3 regions of the Rhodococcus sp. P1Y genome follow, and region 2 is predicted to be linked to each of the others. Evidence: predicted binding sites of a transcription regulator. Region 2 holds the regulator's gene; each other region holds the start of a gene.

Region 1 (5,324 bases), 2.4 Mb from region 2:
TTCACGTAACTCGACGGCTTCTGCATGGCGTAGAAGGTGCCGTTGATCTCGATCGAGGACAATCGCTCCGACGCATACTCGAGCTCGCGCCGATGCGCGAGACCCTTCGGGTAGAAGTCCCCGCGCCACGGCGCGTAGGTCCATCCGGAGATGCCGATCCGAACCTCCGGTGCGCGCCTGCGGGGTGCCATGAAGGACAGCCTAGATCCACACACCCGGACATATCCGGGACGATCGGTAGCCTGGAGAGAGTGAAAGCCGTCCCGACCATCGGATCCCTACTGCTTGCCTGCGTCCTCGTCGGCGCCGACGCGGTAGCAGGCACTCCCGAGGCCCGCACCCAAGCGTCGGCGACGGCTGTTCCGGCATTGGGATTGACCGCCGTGCCCGTCCCGGTGACGGCCGAGATGGTGTCGGGGGTGACCGACGGAGTGCACGTCGGCGACGAGGCCACGGGGCCCGAGGCACGCACCACCGCGTGGGACGAGTACCCCTACCTTCGGTACACCGCTACCTTCGGCCCCGACGTCACATCTGCCGAATTGTCCTGGCAGGGAACATCGGTGAACACCAACGACCTCGCCCTTCATGTTCTCGACCCCGCCACAGGGGAGTGGGGCCCCGCATTGGCGACAGCACGCCCTGACACCGCAGGCGGCGTCGTCGATCTGGCCGCGGAAGTCACCGATATCGACGGCCCAGTCGAAGTGATGATCATCGACAGCCCCCGTGCCGATCGTGCGTTCGCCGACGACAACGCTTCTGCGGATGGCACATTCGCCGAACCGGGGACGTACGACTTTGCGCTGCAACACATCAGCGACACCCAATACATCTCGCGGGACGACCCGACCGTGTACGACGACATGACGCAGTGGACAGTCGACAACGCCGAGAAGTACGGCATCGACTACAGCATGCACACCGGCGACATCATTCAGAGCTGGATCAGCCCCGGACGGCCGGATACCCAGTCGCGCATCGAATTCGAGGCCGCGAGCGAGTCCATGAAACGCCTGGAGGATGCCGGGGTTCCGCACGGCGTCCTACCTGGCAACCACGACAATCTCTGGAACGTCGCGGGCAAACTCGTACCGGGTATGCACGAGGAGAATCACGCGCTGTACAACGAGTACTTCGGCCCGGACCGTTATCGCGACCAGCCGTGGTGGGGTGACTCGTTCACATCCGAGGACAATTCTGCGCACTACGATCTGCTCGACATCGCCGGTGCGAAATTTCTGATGCTCTACATCGGATACAACCCGCCCGAGAAAGTCATGAAGTGGGCAGAGCAGGTACTCGACGACCATCCGGACCGGAACGTCGTGATCGGTACCCACTACTACCTCGACGAGGGCGGCGAGAAGAAGCTGATGGCGTTCGGAGACATCGGTGCAAGCTCGGGTCAACAGATCTGGAATCGCTTGGTCAAGCCGTATGAATCCGTCTTCCTTGTCCTGTCCGGACATGTGGACGGCCAAGCCACTGTCGTCGATCGCGACGTCGACGACACCGGCCGAACCGTCGTACAACTGTTGGCCGACTACCAGTATTTCGAGGTCGAGGGCGAGAGGGCAACAGGATTCCAGCGCCTGCTTCAGTTCGATATCGATGGCGAGACCCTCGCAGTGACGACCCACTCACCCGCACTCGACAGATTCGACGTCGAGAACTTCGATCCCCGTCGCCGATTCGTGCCCGAGGACGGCGAATTCGTCACCGATTTCACGTTGCGGGCGGATGTGCCGCGAGCCGTCAGCGCGCGATAGCGTCACGCGGTGAGGTGAGCGCGGGGGCGAGCGTTGCCATGGCCAGCTCGAACGCTGCATCGACGCGGTCGACGTCCCCGGTCGCAACAAGGTCGAGGTGTAGCCCTCTCAGTACTGCCAACACCAGGGTGGCCATCTGGCGCGCGGCGGCAGGCTCGACTCCATCGCCGATCAGCGGGGCCTCGATCTGCGGTAGCCAGTCGGTGACGATCGACCCGGTGAACCATCTGTATTGATCCGGGTGATGGGCGGCCAGGCCGAAAAGCTCGAACAGCACCCGGAACTGCCTGCCCTGCGCCGGCTCCAGCCATCGCCGCCAGAGCGTGCGCAGCGTCTGCTCCGGGGTGAGGCCGACGAGCTCGGGGTCTTCGCGAAGAGTCCTCAGCAGGTCCTCGTTGATGGTGCGGGTGATCTCCTCGACCAGCGCCTCCTTCGACCCGAACTGTCGCACCACTGTCGCGATCGTGACGCCCATCGCCGATGCCAGTGGCCGCAGGGTCAGATCGGAGACGCCTCGGTCGAGGACGTACTGGGTGGCGGCGGCCACCAATTCCGGTCGCCGATGCGCCCAGCGAGCGGAGCGACCGTCGACCGTCGCGTCGTGCTCCTCGTCTCCTCGATCCATATGGCTACCTTATCGGCGCAGTATCAAAATCGACCGATTGCCAAATCGACCGATCCGTGTAGATTCACGACTATGTCCAACCGTCACGTCGTCCTTGTTCATGGCACTTGGGGTCGGGGTACTCCCACATGGTGGGGTTCCGCCTCGCAGGCCTTCACCGACCGCGGGTTCACCGTCCACACCCCGACCCTGCGCCACCATGAACTCCCTCGCGACGAAGGTGCTCCGCTGATCGCGGGCTTGAGTCTTCTCGACTACACCGACGATCTCGTCGCGCTTTGCCGATCCCTCGATTCCCCACCTCTGGTAGTTGGACTCTCGATGGGCGGATTACTGGTACAGCTGGTCGCAGCGCGCACCCCGACCGCAGGTGTCGTCGCCGCAGCGCCTGCACCCGCAGCGGGCATCTTCGCCGTGTACCCGACGATGATCCGCCTGTTCGGGACGCACTTCTTCCACCCCAGCGCGCCGTGGCGTCGACCGCTGATGCCCACCATGACCCGCTTCAAGGTCATCGCACAACACCAGCCGCTCCAACATGTTCGTGAACTGTTCGATGGCGCAGTCGCCGAATCAGGGCGGGCGTACTGCGAGATGAGCTTTCCGTATCTCGACCGCCGTCACGCGGCGACCGTCGACTTCGCCGCAGTAGACGCACCTGTTCTCGTGATCGGTGCCGAACAGGACAGAGCGGTGAACCGACGAATCCCTCGCACGACCGCACGGCGCTACCGCGATGCTGACCATGTCGAGATACCGGGTGCAGATCATGCACTGTTCGACGAGCCCTTCCTCACTCCAACCATGGCCGCAATCGACGGGTGGCTGACGGAAAGGGCGGTCTTCGCATGAACTCGGTCCGACGTCGATGTCCTTGTTCGGGTCCGCCTCATTTCGATGCCTGAAGTTCGACGTGGAGATAACGTCGAGTGGTGCGTACCGCTGAGGATCTGGTCACCGCTGTTCAGGGCTCGCCCGACGCCGTGACAGTTCACGACAAAGCTGCGTGGGTGGGTCTCTACGCCCGGAACGGGGAAGTCAACGACCCGGTCGGGTCCAAGCCGCACCGGGGCGTCGACGCGATTGGACGCTTCTACGACACCTTCATCTCGCCGAACACAATCAATTTTCACGTCGAGAACGACGTCGTCTCGGGGATGTCCGTCGTACGCGATTTGTCCCTCGAGACGATCATGTCCACCGGAGCCGTGCTGAACGTACCGATGCACCTGCGCTACGACCTTGTAGAGGAGAACGGGGTTCTGAAAATTTGGCGCTTGGCAGCGCATTGGGAACTGCAATCCATGATCAGGCAGTTGTTGGGTGCCGGTACCCGTGGCCTGTCCGCGTCGGCCAAGCTGACTCCTCAGCTCGTGTCGAACCAAGGCGTGCGCGGGGTTCTCGGTTTCATGGGTGGGCTTCGCAGCGTCGGCGCACGAGGGAAGACGGCGGCGCTCGACGTTCTTCGCGACCCACGATGCCCCGTCAGAGACGCATCCGGTGAATCGTTGTCCCCAGACGTGCTGCGCGGAGCGACCTACCGAAAGTTGTTGGCAGCCGGACGAATTGTCAGCGCTTCTGCGGAACTGGAATCCGGCCCAGGCGTTGTGTTCGTCGAATTCTCGCGCGCATCCTTGGCGGTCGACTCAGTCACGGTGTTCGCACCTTCGCGAAATACCTGAGCACTCGACGATGCCGGTCGCTGGACGTGGCCGAATGTTTGTGAAGCAAAGGATCTTTCATAAGTTCGGATGGGAACGTACGTTCGAAAACTTGTCGGTGGGTCGGGCTAGATTGATCTCATGCTTTCGGGGGATAGCGCTTCGGTCGACGAAGCCAACACAGCAGCAGGGGATATCGCCGATCTGACGATCGGTGGGGTGGTCACGGCCGGCGAAGCGGTGACGGCGGGGGAAGCGGTAACGGTTGGCGACTCAGTCACGGCTGGCGATGCTGCCGTGCTGCCGGATGCGGCTGCTGAACCCGCCGGTGACGACGCCGGTGCGGGTGAGACCTCCGAGCTGAGTGGTGTTGCAGTCGAACCCGATTCGATCAGCACGGAGGATCCAGCTGAATCGGAGGAGGCTGGGTCGGAGGAGGCTGAAGTGGAGGAGGCTGGGTCGGAGGATCAGGCTGAAGCGGAGGGGGATGCTCTGCCGGATGGGGAGGCGGGGTCGGTGAAGCCGGATCCGATGACCGCCTGGGCACAATCGTGGTCCACCAACCGCGACGGCCGCGACGGAGTCGTACCGGTCACCGAACTCGACCTGACCGCGACACCGGTGATCGACGCACCCGGCCTCGCACGCGTCATCGCAGACCTCGAAGCAAGCATCACCCGACTCGGACAGATACAAACGATGGCCCTGACCAACAGTGACCGCCGAGCCCTGCTGATGCGCACCGAAACCATGACCCGAACCCTGTTCGGATACTCCCACACCTGGATCGCCGACCTCATCGACCAACACGGACTCGACGGCATCTACGGATCGATCCCCGAAGCACTCGCCGTCCTCCTACGACTGTCGATGAAACAATCCGGACAACGCATCCTGATGGCCGAACAATTCGGCGAACGCACCACCCTCACCGGCGAACGCCTCCCACCACACCTACCCGCCACCACCCACGCCGCCGAAAACGGAATCATCGGCGAAGAACACCAACAGATCATCCGCAAATTCTTCAAAAGACTCGGCACCAAAGTCGACACCGACACCGCCGAGCACGCCGAACAACAACTGGTGCAACTCGCCCGGGACCTACTACCCGACGCGTTCACCGTCGCCGCCCGCCGCCTCTACGACATCCTCGACCCCGACGGCGACCTCGACAAAGAATCCGTCGCCGACCGCACCTACCTCTACCTCGACGACCCCGACGCCGCAGGACTGAGCACCGGCAGATTCCGCTGCGACGCCGAA
Region 2 (5,324 bases):
GGTCGGAATCGTGCTGGCAGCAGTCGGATTCGTCGTCAGATTCGCCGGCGGTCGGGTTGTCGAAGCCGTGATGCCACCTGTGGTCACCGGCGCTGTCGTCGTGCTGATCGGATTCAATCTTGCACCCGCTGCGACGACGTCATTCGAGGCTCAACCGCTGGTGGCGGCCGTCACCCTCGTGTCAATACTCGTGATCACTGCCGCAGGTCCCGGGCTACTCGGACGTCTCGGCATTCTTGTCGGAGTGATCATCGGCTGGTTGTTCGCGGCCGTGCTCGGACAGATCGACTCGGCCAAGCTCGACGCCATGCGCGCTGCTGCGTGGATCGGAATCCCGGAGTTCCGTGGGCCCACATTCGAACTGTCGGTCGTACTGATAGCGCTACCCGTTGTCATCGTTCTCGTCGCCGAGAACGTCGGTCACGTCAAAGCGGTGTCCGCCATGACCGGCAAGCCCCTCGACGACTTGGCCGGGGACGCCCTCATCGCGGACGGTCTCGCCACGACACTCGCCGGCGCCGCAGGCGGCTCGGGTACGACGACCTACGCCGAGAACATCGGCGTAATGGCAGCGACTCGGGTGTACTCGACGGCGGCGTACTGGGTCGCGGCAGCAACCGCGATCGTTCTGGCGTTCTCACCCAAGTTCGGTGCTCTCGTGTTCACGGTGCCCAGCGGGGTCATCGGGGGCGCAACGCTGGTGCTCTACGGCTTGATCGGATTGTTGGGCGTGCGCATCTGGACCGACAACAAGGTCGACTTCACCGACCCGGTGAACCTCACCGTGGTTGCAGCAGCGATCGTGGCCGGTATCGGGGACTTGACGCTCCAGGTCGGCTCCATCGAACTGGGCGGAATCGCCTGGGGTTCGGTCGGCATCCTCGTCGGATATCCGGTGTTGCGGGCCCTGAGCCGGAAAGCTACTCGCTAGTACGGTCACCGATCACGCACGGCTCGGTCATCGACTGTGGCCGAGGAGCGGTCGTAGGGTCGAGGGAACGCCATTCTTGTCGGCACGCACCGCCGTGGGCAGCACCGTTCCCGGCAGCACCTCGAAGGAGAAGTAGTGGACCGCACACTGTTCGAAGCCGAGCACGACCTCTTTCGCGAGTCGTATCGCAAGTTTCTCGACCAGCACGTCGCCCCGAACCATGCGAAGTGGGAAGAGCAGAACATCGTCGACCGAGATGTGTGGGTCGAGGCAGGCAAGCAGGGATTCCTCGGTACCGCGGTCCCCGAGGAGTACGGCGGCGGTGGCGTCAAGGACTTCCGCTACAACGCCATTGTCACCGAGGAGACGACCCGTGGTGGGTACAGCGGAATCGGCTTCACACTGCACAACGACGTCGTCGCGCCCTACCTCATCGAGCTGACCAACGAAGAGCAGAAGCAGCGTTGGCTCCCAGGTTTCAGCTCGGGTGAGCTGATCACGGCGATCGCTATGACCGAGCCCGGTACCGGCAGCGACTTGCAGGGCATCAAGACCCGAGCGGTTCGTGACGGTGACGAGTGGGTTCTCAACGGCTCCAAGACGTTCATCACCAACGGAATCAACGCTGACCTGATCATCGTCGTCGCATGTACCGACCCCGAGAAGGGCGCCCAGGGATTCAGCCTGCTGGTCGTCGAGCGCGACATGCCGGGCTTCGAGCGCGGCAGGAACCTCGACAAGATCGGCATGAAGGCTCAGGACACAGCCGAACTCAGTTTCACCGATGTTCGCGTTCCTGCCGCGAACCTGCTCGGCGAAGAGGGCATGGGCTTCATCTACCTGATGCAGAATCTTCCGCAGGAGCGGCTCTCGATTGCCGTCGTCGCAGCCGCCGCGATGGAATCCGCGCTGGAGATGACCATTCAGTACTGCCGTGATCGCAAGGCCTTCGGCAAGTCCATCGGAAAGTTCCAGAACACACGGTTCGTTCTTGCCGAGTTGGCAACCGAGGCGACCGCTACGAGAATCATGGTCGACAAGTTCATCGAACTTCTCAACGCCGGGACGTTGACGGTCCAGGAAGCGGCCATGGCGAAGTGGTGGACGACCGAGAACCAGGTCAAGCTCATCGATCGCTGCCTCCAGTTGCACGGAGGCTACGGCTACATGAAGGAATACCCGATCGCCAAGGCGTACATGGATTCTCGCGTCCAAACGATCTACGGCGGCACGACCGAAATCATGAAGGAGATCATCGGACGCGGTCTCGATCTGTAGTTCGCCGATCTTCGTACAACGGCCCGAAACCTGAAAGGTTTCGGGCCGTTGGCATCGCTTGTCGTCAAAGCAGTGTCTGTCGTCAGAGCATTGTTTGTCGTCAGAGCTTGCGCATTACCGTGACAACCTTGCCGAGGATCGCTGCGTCGTTGCCGGGGATGGGCTCGAACAGCGGGTTGTGCGGCATCAACCACACATCGCCCTTCGTTCGCTTGAACGTTTTGACCGTGGCTTCGCCGTCGATCATCGCGGCCACGATGTCTCCGTTGTCGGCGACGCTCTGCTGGCGTACGACCACCCAGTCGCCGTCGCAGATGGCTGCCTCGATCATGGACTCGCCCACGACTTTCAGCAGGAACAACGAGCCCTGTCCCACGAGTTCGCGCGGAAGCGGGAACACGTCTTCGACCGCTTCCTCGGCGAGGATCGGACCGCCTGCCGCGATACGTCCGAGAACAGGCACGAACGTCGGCGTCGGAAGCTGATCCTCCGCCGTTGCCGATCCGTCCGCCACCGCTGCCGCGTGATCGGCCTGTACCTCGTCGAGGCCGCGGACGTCGACAGCGCGGGGACGGTTCGCGTCGCGGCGAAGGAAGCCCTTGCGCTCGAGCGTGCGGAGTTGATGAGCAACCGACGACGTCGAGGTCAGTCCTACGGCATCCCCGATCTCCCTGATGCTGGGCGGGTACCCGCGTTCGGTGACCGACGCCCTGATGACTTCGAGAACCTTGCGTTGGCGCTCGGTCAGTCCGGCGTTGATGTCGGTGCCCTCGCCCTCGAACGCCTTCGCGGTCGGAACCGCTGCGGGTTTGCCCGCCGACTTCGTTGTCGACTGCCCGGTCGATCTCGGCGCCGATTTCGCCGACCCTGACGAGGTCTCGTCCTTCATTCGTGCGTCCTCCTGCGTCGTACGCGCGTTCGGTTCGGTCTGGACGAGAGTTCTCCGGCCTCGGGCAATGTTCCAGTCTCGGGACGATGTTCCAGTCTCGGGGCCAAGTTCCGGTCTCGGTAGTACCTGTCGAACGCGTGGGGTGGATGTGACGTGTGGTTTCTGACACGAATCTAGCCCGTAAACGCTGTTCGATCAAACATCTGTTCGATCCGTGTCGCACTTTCTGCTGACTTTGTCGGAGTCGCGTGATAGAACTTCGAACAAGCGTTCATCGAACGCCTGATCGAATAACCGATTCGATCGCGTTCGACACGTCCCATCCAGCGGAGGTTCCGATGACCATCACAACCGACCGGCGAGTTGCCCCAGCACTGCGCGCATCGACCGGTAGCCGATCGCGGTCGGCCACGCCCACCCGTCGTCGCGGCACGGTGGAACGTCGCCGATACGTGCTGGATACGGCGGCGCGGCAGGGCGCACACGGGTCGGCCGTCGTTCACGGTTCCCCCGACGCGCAGACCGATCGCGCACATCGTGACGAGAAGATCTCGTGGAGCGCAATGGTCGCGGGTGTCGTTGCGACGGCCGTCGTGATCCTCGGCTTGGTGGCCGTCGCGAATCTACGCGCGGACGCGCTCGACTCGACGCCAGAATCCTCCGGCGCGCCGGTGGCGGTCGTGCAGGGGTTCGATGCCCCGTCTACGCCGTAGCGCGCTGTGCTGGGTGATCGAGGCGCGTTCGTAGGGCTCCGAGTATCCTCGATGCCTGTACCTCTCACGAGTCATTCGAGAGTGTGCAACGGCTACGACGGAGGCGCTTACATGCATTGCCCGTTCTGCAGGCATCCCGATTCCCGCGTGGTGGACTCGCGCGAAGCAGACGAAGGGCAGGCAATTCGGCGACGTCGGTCATGTCCGGAATGCGGTCGACGCTTTACTACCGTCGAAACGGCGGTGTTGGCGGTCGTCAAGCGCAGCGGCGTCACCGAACCCTTCTCCCGGGAGAAGGTCGTCAAGGGAGTTCGACGGGCATGCCAGGGTCGTGACGTAGACAACGACGCGCTGAATTTGCTGTCGCAGCAAGTTGAGGACGCAGTACGCGCCTCGGGTTCTGCCGAGATTCCCAGCCACGAGGTCGGCCTGGCCATCCTCGGGCCGTTGAGGGATCTCGACGAGGTCGCTTACCTTCGGTTTGCATCGGTCTATCGATCTTTCAGTTCTGCGGAAGATTTCGAGAAGGAAATCCACGACCTACGCGTACACCGCGAAACATCCGTCGTCGATTGAGTCACCGCGTCTGAGTCGCGTCTATCGAATCACGACTGTCGAGTCACGCCGATCAAGTCACGTTGTACGGTCACGTTAGCTGCTGCCGGCTGCAGCGATGGCTTTCAGAACGCGCTTCTCGGATACGGGATATGCGGTTCGGACGGTTTGAGCGAACAGTCCGACTCGAAGCTCTTCGATCATCCAGAACACATCGAGCACGGGCTTGCTGCTCTGCCGAGATTCGGGCAAAGATTTCAGGAGTCGGTCGTAGGCGTCGTAGACGCGGTCGAGAACATCCAGACCGGCATTGTCTCTAGCTGCGCTGCTCGGTAGTGAATTCAGTCTTACGGCTGCAGCTTTCAGATACCGCGGAACGTCGGCGAGCCGTGACGAGCCGAATTCGAATACGAATCCGTCGAATACGAGCGCCGCGAGTTGTTCGCGGACGTCGTCGGCCGCGTCACCCTGTTTGCCGTCCAGTTCGGCTTTGAGTTCGAGCGACTCGGTGAGGATCGGGCGAACGAGCGCGAGGAGGCCGGACGTCCGGCTTGTCACTTCGGCGCCGACGGCTTTGGACAACGCGGCGAACGCCTCGGGCGTCCGTACCGGTCCGCCGTGTGCGTCCATCGCTTCGTCGACGGCCGTCTTGCGGCAGTCTTCGAGCAAGTCGTCGATGCTGCCGTACGGATTCTGACCGAGAGCGAGCCGCTCCCGAGTCGGAATGCCCGCGATCAGAGCCTTGGTACCCCGCGGAGCCGATTCGAGCAGCAACCGTCGGGTCCCATCCCTCATCGCGGCCCGTTGACCCGCCGGTGTGCTGAGTACGCGCACCGCTACGCCACCGCTCTCGTGAACGAGCGCCGGATAGCCCGTGACGGTCTGGCCTGCTACCGATTTGGTCACGGTCTCGTCGAGAGTTCCCAGGCTCGATGAGGTCCAGGCAAGGGTCGGTGCC
Region 3 (5,324 bases), 680 kb from region 2:
AGTAAACCGATGATGAGAGATACGAACGGAATTTTGGCAGCGATTGCTGTGGTGGACATAGCCGAACGGGCAGTCGTGCGAGCGCTCGGAGACTCTCCGCCATGAGTCGTCGCCCGTTGCTGGCGGCGCTCGTAGGCTTTGGCCGCCGCTCCCGACCGTCCCGAACCCGGAGCAGATCCCGTTGCCCGAGGGCGACGCATCGTACGTGGCGAACTCGAGGCAATAGTCATGCCGATCTCCTCGCGATTCGCTCGGCCGCGCGCAATCGCACCGGTGCCGAACGCGGGTTTTCTTCGATTTCGTCTTCGGACGCCCGTTCGGCGCCTTTGGTCAACAGTCGGAACTCGGGTCCCATGCCGGGAAGTTCGACCGGTAGGCCTTCTGGGCTTCTCGACTTGACCCGCGGTGCAAGTTCCTTCTTCACCACTCGGTCCTCGAGCGACTGGTACGACATGAACACCACCCGCCCACCGACGGCAAGGGCATCGAGACCTGCTGGGACGGCTGATTCGAGAGAATCGAGTTCGCCGTTGACCTCCACCCGCAGCGCCTGGAAAGTCCGCTTCGCCGGGTGACCGCCGGTACGACGAGTTGCCGCCGGAATCGATGCGTACAGAAGTTCGACCAAGGCGGCACTCGTGGTGAACGGCGTGGTCTCTCTGCGACGCACGACGGCCGAGGCAATCCGTCCGGCGAAACGTTCTTCACCGTAGGTGCTGAGTACCCGAGCGATGTCACCGTGTGAGTAGGTGTTGAGTATGTCGGCGGCGGTGAGGCCGACCGTGGGATTCATGCGCATGTCGAGTGGCGCGTCGACCGAGTAGGCAAATCCACGATCCGCTTCGTCGAGCTGCATCGACGAGACGCCGAGATCGAACAGAATTGCATGTACCGATTCCGTCTGATTCAGCCCGGCCTCGTCCAACGCCTCGGCGATCCCGTCATAGGTGGTGTGCACGAACGTGGTTCGGTCCGAGAACTCGGCCAAACGTGCACTCGCACGTGACAGTGCGTCGGGGTCGCGATCGAGGCCGATGAGGTGAAGCGTGGGGTACGACCGCAGGAAATGCTCCGCGTGTCCGCCGAGACCGAGGGTTGCGTCGATCATCACCGGCGTTGCGCCTTGGGCAGCAGCGGCAATCAGTGCCGGACCGAGAAGCTCGTCTGCGCGATCGAGGCGTACCGGAATATGCCGCGGTTCAGATCCGACGACGTCGCCGGTGTGCTCCGACTTATTCGCCGGGACTGGCGATTTCGATTCGCCTTCCACAATGATTCCTCCCGGTCGTACCTCTGCGCGACAGAATTCGTGCGCAAGTAGAAAATTGGTGGTGGCGAATGCCTCGAGGTCCCTGTCCGATAGGAACCTGGCGTTGGGGAAGAACGTCAGGGTCCTGATCTTCGAAACCTGGCGTTGGGGAAGAACGTCAGGGTTCTGATCGGGCAGAGGCCTCGCGGCACTCGGCTGTTGACCGAAAGCGGTTACAAAATTCCTTCCAAGGACTCGTCGACAGCATCCGAGAAGCTCTGTTCGCTCTCGGAGGAGTAACGAGCCCATGCGTCTTCGTTCCAGATCTCGATGAACTCGATCGATCCGTTGACGACGACATTGCGTTCCAGATCTGCATACCGTCGGTGATCGGGACTGAGAGTGATCCGTCCCTGACCGTCGAGTTTCTGCTCGTCTGTTCCTGCACCCAATTGGCGAATGTAGGAGCGCGCCACCGGGTTGGACCGCGAAGCCTCGGTCAGCTTCCTGACCTTTTCCGCAAAGGCCTCTCGGGTGTAGATGGCGAGGCTGTGATCTTGACCTTTGCTCACCATCACTCCGTCCTCCAATGCCTCACGGAACTTCGCCGGCAACGTGAGCCGACCCTTGTCGTCGAGCTTGGGCGTGTAGGTACCGAGGAACACTCAGCACCTCCCACTCTCGCCGCTGCCACCACTTTACCCCACTTTGCTCCACTTTCAATCCCCGCAGGCGTAAAAGATTGGGATGTACCCCAAAAAAGCCAGGTCAGCGTAGTGGTTCATTGTGGGGATGTTTTTCTAGACACTACCGAGTGGCGATACGACCTGCCGCCACCGCTCCGCCGACGGCGCGCAAAAGGCCAGGTTGAGTACATGCAAGACACCGGCGCGGCACCCGGGACGATGATGGTGGGTGAAAGTGGGGATCGGTGTGAATGAGCCTTGTGGCGGTGGAGGAAAGTGGGGGCGTGGCCCGATTCAGTGTCTCGGCGGCTGCGTAGAACCCGCCGACGCGAACTGCGGGCGCGGGTCGACGCACACAAAAGCGGCGCCTACCCGAAGGTAGGCGCCGCTCTCATGATCTTGGGTGAAAGATTCTCCGTACTCGTCGTCGGGTGTGGTGTCACGCCAGACGAACGCGGTGGGTCACTCCTGCTCGAATCGCCGCCTGAAGCGGTCCTCCATTCGAGAGGTGAAGCCCCCGCCCTTCTTACCGGGCTTGGGTTGTCGACCCGAGGCTTTGGGCCCGGACGTACTACCGGGTGCGGCTTCGCTCTCCGGCGCGGGCGCGCCCTTGCGAGGACCACCGAGTAGAAACAACACGCCTGCGCCAAACATGAAGGCGAAGCCGACAAGACTGATGACCGGAAAGCCGGCGGGCTTGAACGGCAGCGCCAGCCCGGCTACGAGCAAGACAAGCCCCAATACGAACAATGCTGCCGCTTGGAAGCGTCGCTTGCTCGATGCCGTACGCATACGGCCGCTTCTCACGTGAGATGCGAACTTGGGATCCTCGGCGTAGAGAGCGCTCTCGATCTGATCGAGCATGCGCTGCTCGTGCTCGGAGAGTGGCACGGTACCTCCCCCTGCACTGATATTGAAAGTCATTTCGGTTGCGAAACGACGGGAAGCTGACCTTGGCGGCTACCTGCCACTGATAATACGAGCAGATTGGGCTGCTTACCACCTACTCGGCCGATGTGTTCCTGAGAATGTCCGAAGTTTCCCTGCACAGCGGTCCAGGAGGGCCCCGGAACCCGACATGGCGGACACGCCCCGGAAGGTCATTTCGGCACTGAAGTCGTCCTCACCGAACTCGACAAGGGCGTCGAGCACGTTGATCACGCCGACATCGACCGCGGATACAGCGTCACTCGGTCGAGCCTCGATTCGGCGCCGATGAAGTCCTCGACGACGTGGAGAAACCGACCGACCTCGCGGTAGAACTCGTCTGCCGCAATCACATCGAGGGGTCTGGAAACTCCGGCCTGCAGCGCAGCCCTCGTTGCGGAGTATCCGGCGAAGTACTCGGCCCACGATTCGAGCTCGGGTGCCGCCTTCGCAAGAAGAACCCAAGCACTCCTCGACCGCGCGCGCGACGGGGAGATCGGTGCGACCTCCAGAATCGCAGCCGCCCCACGCAACGCGGCCATGTAGCAGTCGAGGAACTGATCGGACACGCTCTCGGCGCCGACGGAACCGGACAGCAGAGCATCCGCACGGCCCAGTAGAACGCGGGCACGCGGCGAAACCGGCGGACGTACATCGCCGCGGAGAACTTTCGTGGCCATACTCGAACACCTCCCGTTGCATTCGCCGTTCGGTACCGCAGATCCGACACGCTCGGACGTCGACGACGATCTAAGGTCGGAATCCGGCGAGCCCCGCTTCCCTCGGGGTCTTCGCCGGATCACCGACATCGAACATCCGTTCGACATATTCAATATAGCTGTGCACACCGACAAGTAGTCAAGGAAAGGTTGAGAACAGTCGCTACCGACGCGGAAACGACCCCGTACCTGGTCGACCTGTCCGCCCAGGAGATTCGCCGACGGTTACCCGAGGCCCTGGCGATCTACGTCGACGCCATGGGGTACCCGCAGGGCACCGAGTACCACCGGGCCCCCATGTGGGCCGAACACGTTCTCCGTCCCGGCTGGCGGGGCGTCGGTGCAGTCCTACCCACCGAGGGATCACCTCTGGTCGCGGTCGCTTACGGGTATCGAGGCGCTCGCCACCAGTGGTGGCACCAGCAGGTAAGGGAAGGCCTGCGCCGCTCGGGAAGAGACGTCGACCACATCGATTCGGTGCTCGCCGACTACTTCGAACTGACCGAACTGCATGTCTCCCCCAAAGCCCAAGGCCACGGGCTCGGTACCGCGCTCACCCGTCGTCTGCTCGACGGCACCCCCGAGAGCACCGTGCTTCTGTCCACACCCGAGGTCGACCGCGAGGACAACAGAGCGTGGCGCCTGTATCGCAGACTCGGATTCGAGGACGTCCTTCGCAATTTCACCTTCGCCGGTGATCGACGACCGTTCGCCGTCCTCGGTCGCTCATTGCCCTTCGAGCCGGCCTCGACCAGCGCACTTCCCAACGACCTATAGCCTGATGAAGTGATCGACGTTGTGGTTGTCGGCTCCGGCCACAACGCCCTGACTTCAGCCTGCTACCTCGCTGGGGCCGGATTGTCGGTCGAAGTCCTCGAGAAGGATTCGATCGTGGGCGGCGGGGTCTCCTCCACGGACCGATTCCCCGGGCACCGCGTCGACCGCGGGTCTTCCGCCCACATCATGGTCCGACACACAGGGGTCATCGAAGAACTCGGATTGGCCGAACACGGATTGCGATACGTCGAATGTGACCCATGGGCGTTCGCGCCAGGCGCCCCGGCGACCGACGAGCCCGCCATTGTGTTCCACCGCGATCTCGAGGCCACCGTCGAATCGATCGCGCATGCGTGCGGCACCGCCGACGCGCGCGCCTACCGGCGATTCGTCGACATCTGGGGACCGCGAAGCGCTCGGACGATGCGCGCGTTCTCGTCGCCACCGACCGGCGGCTCGCTACTCCGCTCCTTCTGGGGACTCGGCGCCCCCGACGGAGCCAGTGCACTCTCACGCGAGTTCCTCACCACAGGTGACGCTCTTCTGGACGAAATGTTCGAATCCGAAAGACTCAAGGCCGCACTGGCGTGGTTCGGGGCACAGTCCGGCCCGCCGATGTCCGAGCCGGGCACCGCACCGATGGTCGGATTTGCCGCTCTGATGCACACCCTTCCACCCGGGCGAGCCGTCGGCGGTAGCGGCGCTTTGACCGAGGCCCTCGTTTCGAAACTTGTCGCCGACGGAGGCAAGGTCACGGCGGGCGACGGCGTCGAGTCGCTGACCCGGAATGGAGAGTCGTGGTCCACGCGTACCGAGTCGGGACGGATGGTTCGCAGCGCGATGGTCATCGCGGGGTGTCACATCCTGACCACGCTCGACCTGCTGGAGGCCGGCGGACACGACGGGAAACAGATCGATCGCTGGCGTCGAGGCATCCGTGTCGGCCCTGGACTGGGGATGGCTGTT

What was found. Region 2 encodes LexA, which represses DNA repair genes until DNA is damaged. Its sites were predicted from a motif close to CGAACANNTGTTCG; they were not measured.
Region 1: a site for LexA is predicted at 4,152-4,165, ahead of D8W71_RS04700 (DUF222 domain-containing protein). Genes of this name have one in related genera too.
Region 3: a site for LexA is predicted at 3,672-3,685, ahead of D8W71_RS18775 (SAV_6107 family HEPN domain-containing protein). Genes of this name have one in related genera too.

Annotation. Positions count from the first base shown of each region.
Region 1 is NZ_CP032762.1:996,278-1,001,601, reverse strand. It holds gene D8W71_RS04725 (DUF72 domain-containing protein) at 1-191, opposite strand, end outside; gene D8W71_RS04720 (metallophosphoesterase) at 252-1,772, shown strand; gene D8W71_RS04715 (TetR/AcrR family transcriptional regulator) at 1,759-2,397, opposite strand; gene D8W71_RS04710 (alpha/beta hydrolase) at 2,470-3,249, shown strand; gene D8W71_RS04705 (nuclear transport factor 2 family protein) at 3,327-4,079, shown strand; gene D8W71_RS04700 (DUF222 domain-containing protein) at 4,200-5,324, shown strand, end outside.
Region 2 is NZ_CP032762.1:3,407,792-3,413,115, forward strand. It holds gene D8W71_RS15790 (uracil-xanthine permease family protein) at 1-931, shown strand, start outside; gene D8W71_RS15795 (acyl-CoA dehydrogenase family protein) at 1,067-2,209, shown strand; gene lexA (transcriptional repressor LexA) at 2,310-3,098, opposite strand; gene D8W71_RS15805 (hypothetical protein) at 3,437-3,811, shown strand; gene nrdR (transcriptional regulator NrdR) at 3,923-4,387, shown strand; gene hrpA (ATP-dependent RNA helicase HrpA) at 4,463-5,324, opposite strand, start outside.
Region 3 is NZ_CP032762.1:4,082,950-4,088,273, forward strand. It holds gene D8W71_RS18755 (hypothetical protein) at 1-59, opposite strand, end outside; gene rsmH (16S rRNA (cytosine(1402)-N(4))-methyltransferase RsmH) at 227-1,189, opposite strand; gene mraZ (division/cell wall cluster transcriptional repressor MraZ) at 1,483-1,914, opposite strand; gene D8W71_RS18770 (DUF3040 domain-containing protein) at 2,398-2,826, opposite strand; gene D8W71_RS18775 (SAV_6107 family HEPN domain-containing protein) at 3,093-3,542, opposite strand; gene D8W71_RS18780 (GNAT family N-acetyltransferase) at 3,732-4,358, shown strand; gene D8W71_RS18785 (phytoene desaturase family protein) at 4,368-5,324, shown strand, end outside.